Regions from separate parts of the Blautia aquisgranensis genome, predicted to be linked through region 1. Evidence: predicted binding sites of a transcription regulator. Region 1 holds the regulator's gene; the other holds the start of a gene.
What was found. The regulator Rex, encoded in region 1, represses fermentation and respiration genes when NADH is low (regulators of the CRP and FNR family bind a similar motif). The targets are predictions, from matches to a motif close to ATTGTTAANTANTTAACAAT.

Region 1 (3,426 bases):
AGCATCTTCTCACGGCTCTCAGCGCGTTTGATGGATTTCTCACGGTTAAAAGATTTCAGCTTGGCGATCACAGCCTCCTGATGTTTGATATCTCGCTGCTGATTCAGGTATGCCTTATACTGTGCATCACGAAGCTGTGCCTTCTTGAGCGCATAAGCTGAATAGTTTCCGCTGTATACACGGGTCTGGCCGGCCTCGATCTCTACCACCTTGGTGACTACCTTATCCAGGAAATAACGGTCATGGGATACGATGAATACCGCGCCCGGATAATTGAGAAGATAAGTCTCAAGCCAGGAAATGCTCTCCATGTCCAGGTGGTTGGTAGGTTCATCCAGAAGCAGGATGTCCGGCTTGGAGAGAAGCATCTTACCCAGGGCTACGCGGGTCTTCTGGCCTCCGGAAAGAGTCTCGATGTATTTGTCATAGTCTTCTTCTGTGAATCCCAGACCTTTCAGTACACCGGTAAGCTCGCTCTTGTAAGCATAGCCGTTCTCCAGCTCAAACTGATGGGTGAGACGGGTATAGGTCTCCATCAGACGGTTCAGGTCATCGCCGGTAACGTTGTTCATTTCCTGCTCCAGGGAGCGGATGCGGCGTTCCATATCGATGATGTGCTGCTTGGTGGTAAGAAGCTCCTCGTATATGGTATGGTGCCCGTGGATATCCTGATACTGGGCAAGGTAACCGATATTTTTGTCGCGGGCGAGCACCACCGTACCGGAATCCGCGGAAATCTCCTGCATGATAATGCGGAGAAGTGTAGTCTTACCTGCACCGTTGCAGCCGATCAGAGCTGCCTTTTCACGATCCTCAATATGAAAGGATGCGTCGTTCAAGATTACTTTTTCGCCAAAGGCTTTGCATATATTCTGACATGATAAAATCATAAAAACTGTCCTCCTGTACAAAGGATCCTGTCTCTGTTTCGTAAAAAACAGGAAAAATCCTCTACCTATTATAACGGAAACCGCGGGGATTTCAAAGAAAAAATCAAATATTTGAAAAAATATGAAGAAATTTGTACATAAGTCACAAGATTAATTGACAGGAAAATATCAATTCGGTATAATTAACCTAGTGTAAGATAAGGAGGGAAACTATCGTGGAGACAAAACAAATCTCGAAAGCGGTGATTAAGCGTCTGCCACGCTACTACCGCTACTTAGGAGAGCTGATGGAAGACAATGTAGAGCGTATTTCTTCCAATGAATTAAGTAAGAAGATGCACACCACAGCTTCCCAGATCCGTCAGGATCTTAATAATTTTGGCGGTTTTGGTCAGCAGGGGTATGGCTATAATGTACATTATCTTTATACGGAGATCGGTAAGATCCTGGGACTGGATACGATTCATCCGATGATCATTCTTGGTGCAGGTAATCTGGGACAGGCACTTGCCAATTATGTGGACTTTGAGAAAAGGGGCTTTAAGCTGGTAGGAATTTTTGATGTAAACCCTGTTCTTGAGGGAATTGCAGTCCGCGGACTGGAGATCCAGATGCTCAGTGAGCTTCCGTTTTTCCTGAAAGAGAATAACGTGGAGATCGCTATTCTTACTCTTCCTAAGAATAAGGCCAAAGAAATGGCAGATATTCTGGTAGAGAACGGTATTAAGGCTATCTGGAATTTTGCACATCTTGATCTGGAGACACCGGATGATGTGATCGTGGAGAACGTACATCTTTCCGAGAGTCTGATGACACTGTCTTATAATCTGAGTAAATACAGGCAGGAGCATGTGGAATAGTAAAATCAGAGAATGAGGCTGCCGGAGACGGCAGCTTTCTCTGTTACAGAGGGAGGTATAGAAACAGCATGAAGAAGCTTGTTACCTGCGGGGAAATGAAGAATCTGGACAGTGCCACAATCCACAAGATCGGAGTGGCATCAGAAGTTCTGATGGAGCGGGCAGCACTGAAGGTCGTAGAAGAGACAGAGAAGTACCTTGGAAAGAATGAACGGATCCTGGTTGTCTGCGGAAGCGGAAACAATGGCGGTGATGGAATTGCGGTTGCCAGGATCTTTCATCTGAAAGGAATTCGTGCAGATTTCTACATGGCCGGAAACAAAGAAAAAATGACCCGGGAGACGACCTTACAATACAAGATCGCCACCGGTTATCATGTGCCGGAGGTGAATAACCCGGACTGGAGTGAATATACTACTATAGTAGATGCCGTGTTCGGTGTGGGGCTTGCGCGTCCGATCGAGGGACGATATGCTGAGATCATTCATGAGATGAACAGTGCGCGGGCCAAAAAGATCGCTGTAGACATCCCATCAGGAGTTAACGGAGATACTGGCCTGGAAATGGGCATTGCTTTCAGCGCAGATCTGACTGTCACATTCGCATACCGGAAGAGAGGACTTTGCTTTTATCCGGGAAGGCTGTATGCAGGAAAGATCGTGGTAGCTGATATCGGGATCTATGAGCAGGAAGCTGTGAAGGCATCCGCACGCTGTCTGGAAAAGAAAGACCTGAAGCTGTTTCCGGAGCGTGATCCCGGCGGAAATAAAGGTACCTTCGGAAAAATTCTTTTTGTTACCGGAAGTGCAGGTATGTGCGGAGCAGCTTACTTAAGCGCAAGCGCAGCACTCCGGGCCGGGGCGGGAATGGTGAAGATTCAGACAGTGGAGGAGAACCGGATCCCATTGCAGATCCTTCTTCCGGAGGCTATGGTATGCACCCGTTTTGATGAGGAATCCAATGAACAGCTTCTTTCCTGGTGCGATGTGATCGTGATCGGACCGGGACTTGGAACTTCCGGGGAGAGCCGTGAGAGAGAACAGTGGTTTCTCACGGCAGCTGCCCGCGAAAAGAAGTATCTTGTGCTGGATGCAGACGGGCTGAATCTTCTGGCCGCGCATCCTCAGTGGAAGGAATTCTTAGGTGAGAATGTGATTCTGACTCCGCATATCGGAGAGATGAGTCGCCTCTGCGGCAAAACGATCCGGGAAATTCAGGAAACACTTGCCCGAACTGCCATTGATTATGCCGGAGAAACCGGCACTGTCTGTGTACTGAAAGACGCATGTACGGTTATTACAGATGGCAGAGAGGATATTTATCTGAATCTTTCCGGCAATTCCGGCATGGCCACAGCAGGAAGCGGAGATGTGCTTTCCGGGCTTCTTGCAGGCGTATTATGTATGTATCTGAAAACGGAGGAACAGCCTCCCATGGTTTTAAAGGCCGCGTTAGGTGTTTATCTTCACGGACTTTGCGGCGATCTTGCAGCCACGAAAAAAGGAAAGCGCAGTATGCTGGCAGGAGATATCATCGAATATCTGCCGCAGGCTTTAGCTATAGGTGAAGAGGAGTCAAAATTATGAAAAAATACGAGAGAGTCAAAGCACTGGTATCTTTAGATGCCATTGCCCACAACTTTGAGGAAATGCACAGGAACATCAAGGAAGGAACGA
Region 2 (3,426 bases), on a different contig from region 1:
TGTTCCTGCACCTCCGATACAGCCGCCCGGACAGGCCATGCCCTCGATCATACAGCCTTTGATCTTTCCGGCTTTTGCCAGAGTGAGGACTTTTTTGCATTCGGCAAGACTTTCGGCGTGTTCAATATGAACCGGGACATCCGGGTAATATTCTTTGAGGCAGGCTTCAATGGCACCGGCGACACCACCGGCGATCGCGTAGCCTCTTCCGGCAGCAGTGGCAGGTTGTGTTTTTTCCGGTGTGTCCTCACAATCTGACGGAACAATTTTTTTGGCGTCAAACATGCCCCAGAGTTCCTCAAAGGTGATAACAAAATCTACATCACTTCTTACAGAATGACGCATTGCTTCCAGCTTTTTCGAAGCACAGGGTCCGATAAATACAACCTTTGCATCCGGGTGCTCTTTTTTGACGATACGGGCGGTGGCTACCATCGGAGTCAGTTCCTGGGAGATGTTATCGATCATATCCGGAAAATATTTCTTTGCCATTACAGACCAGGATGGGCAGCAGGAGGTGAGCAGGAACGGAAGATTTCCGGTAGCTACTTCCTTAGCATAATGGTGAGCCTCAGAAATACAGCCGATATCAGCACCGAGAGCAACCTCATAAACATCAGAAAAACCAAGTCTGGTCAAAGCGGAACGGAATTTGCCTGGAGTGACATCCTCGCCGAACTGATTGATATAGGCAGGAGCCACCTCCGCTATAATTTCATTGCCTTCTCTGAGTGCATGTGCCAGCTGAAAAATCTGCGATTTGTCTGAAATAGCACCAAAAGGACAGCTTACCATACACATTCCGCAGGAAACGCACTTGTCCTGATTGATGGAAGCGCGGCCAAGTTCGTCACTTTCAATAGCCTTTACACCACAGGCACGTTCGCAGGGGCGTTCCTTATGAGCGATAGCATCATAGGGACAGACTGCCTTGCATCTTCCGCAGTGGATACATTTTTCCTGGTCGATAAAAGACCTTCCGTTGACCATGGAGATGGCACCCTTTGGACAGGTAAGCATACAGGGGTGTGCAACGCAGCCGCGGCACATATTGCTGACCTCGTATTTGTTGGATTCGCATGCGGAACATGCGGAAGGGATCACCTGCATAAGTGGCGGCTCGTAGTATTTCTCATCGATATTGCTGGCTTTTACACCATCGGTAAGATGAACCGAACGGTTCTCGGGACGAAGAGAAAGGCCCATGGCCAGACGGACACGCTCGCTTGCGACTGCACGTTCACGGTAGATGCTTTCACGGTATCTGGCCCGTTCCTCAACAATATTATACGGAATGGATTCAATATCGTGGATCAAAGATTCATCCGAGGAGTTAAATCCGATGCTGGCAATTTCTGTAAAAATCTTTCGTCGGATCTGTTTAACAGGGGTGTCAAAATTTCGCATAAGTATTCTCCTTTTATTATTGATAAATGTTTTCCACGCACTTTTCTTCATAGTATAGTAAATGAGAAATAAAATCAATAAGGAGATGAAAACTTTCGACAGGATATCGTTTTTTTTATATCAGGAATGTTAATAATTGAACATATTTTGAAGAAAATAGACACAAAACTGGTAAGCCTTTGTAAACATTTTAATATATTCTGAAAAAAGAGAAAAATCACTTGTGAAAAATGACGATGTAAGTTATAATTAAAAGCACGATAATAGTGCAAATTACTGGTTTGCACAACTGCGCGGCACTGACAGAGTGTTAAAAACCTGACTACTATATAAGGTCAGATCAATCAAGTGGAAAATCTATCAGAAACAAGGAGGGAACCGAATGTTAGACCAGACGTATTACAAAAAAACGGATGAGATCATCGAGCACTACGGCCGGAAAGCTGCATCGCTGATACCGATCATGCAGGATATTCAGGCTGAGTACCGTTATCTCCCGGGAGAGCTTCTTACTTATGTTGCGGAACAGATTGGTGTAAAAGAAGCAAAGGCGTACAGTGTAGCCACTTTCTATGAGAATTTTTCCTTTGAGCCGAAAGGCAAGTACATTATCAAGGTATGTGACGGAACTGCCTGTCATGTACGTAAGTCCATGCCTGTAAAGGAAGCAATGCTTAAAGAACTTGGGCTGAACCATAAGAAACACACAACCGATGATATGCTTTTTACAGTTGAGACAGTATCCTGTCTTGGTGCCTGCGGACTTGCACCGACCTTAACTGTAAATGATGAGGTTCACCCGAAAATGACACCTGAGAAGGCTATTGAGCTTTTAAATGAATTGAGAGGTGAGAGCGTATGAGTATAACCAGTATGGAAGATCTGAAAAACAAACAGGCTGAGGTTAAGAAGAATCTTGATGGCTATACCTGCCGTGTTCTCGTCTGTTCCGGTACCGGATGTATCGCTTCCGGTGCTCAGAAGATTTACGAAGAAATGTCAAGACTCTGTGAAGGTATCGAGGGTGTTGCGGTTGAGATGCAGAAGGATGTTCCTCATGTAGGTATCGTTAAGACCGGATGCCAGGGATTATGTGAACTTGGACCTCTTATGAGAATTGAGCCATATGATTATCAGTATGTTCATGTTCAGGTAGATGACTGCCGCGAGATCGTAGAGAAAACCGTGATCTGCGGACTGCCGGTTGACCGTCTGTTCTATCGTCATAATGATGAGGCCTGTCCACATCCAAGCGATATTCCGTTCCTGAACCAGCAGACAAGGATCGTTCTTGAGAACTGTGGTAAGATCGATGCAGAGTCTATTGATGAATATATTTCCGTAGGTGGATTTTCCGCTATGGCGAAGGCTTTCTTTGAGATGACCCCGCAGGGCGTTATTGATGAGATCACAAAATCCGGTCTCCGTGGCCGTGGTGGTGCAGGTTTCCCTGCTGGCAAGAAATGGTCACAGGTAGCACGCCAGCCGGAGAAAGTACGCTATGTAGTATGTAATGGTGATGAGGGTGACCCGGGAGCTTTCATGGATGGTTCCGTAATGGAAGGTGATCCTTACAAGATGATCGAGGGTATGGTGATCGCCGCTTATGCAGTAGGCGCAGAAGACGGTTACATTTATGTACGTGCCGAGTATCCTCTTTCTGTACAGAGACTTCGAATGGCCATTGAGCAGGCAGAGTCTTATGGCCTTCTTGGTGATAATATCCTTGGTTCCGGTATTAATTTCCACTTACATATCAACCGTGGTGCCGGAGCGTTCGTATGTGGTGAAGGTTCTGCCCTGACTGCATCCATCGAGGGTAACAGAGGTATGCCTCGAGTAAAACCTCCGAGAACTGTTGAGCAGGGTCTGTGGGGCAAACCTACGGTTCTTAATAACGTAGAGACTTATGCCAACGTACCGAAGATCATCCTTCAGGGTGCTGACTGGTTCCACACCATCGGTACAGAGGGAAGCCCTGGAACCAAGACCTTCTCACTTACAGGTTCCATTGAGAAC

Region 2: WMO28_RS06400 (4Fe-4S dicluster domain-containing protein) is a predicted target of Rex. The motif match lies at 1,533-1,552, and genes of this name have one in related genera.

Annotation. Positions count from the first base shown of each region.
Region 1 is NZ_JBBMEJ010000022.1:16,449-19,874, forward strand. It holds gene abc-f (ribosomal protection-like ABC-F family protein) at 1-890, opposite strand, end outside; gene WMO28_RS14565 (redox-sensing transcriptional repressor Rex) at 1,106-1,750, shown strand; gene WMO28_RS14570 (NAD(P)H-hydrate dehydratase) at 1,819-3,336, shown strand; gene alr (alanine racemase) at 3,333-3,426, shown strand, end outside.
Region 2 is NZ_JBBMEJ010000006.1:34,805-38,230, forward strand. It holds gene WMO28_RS06400 (4Fe-4S dicluster domain-containing protein) at 1-1,407, opposite strand, end outside; gene WMO28_RS06405 (NAD(P)H-dependent oxidoreductase subunit E) at 1,790-2,269, shown strand; gene WMO28_RS06410 (NADH-quinone oxidoreductase subunit NuoF) at 2,266-3,426, shown strand, end outside.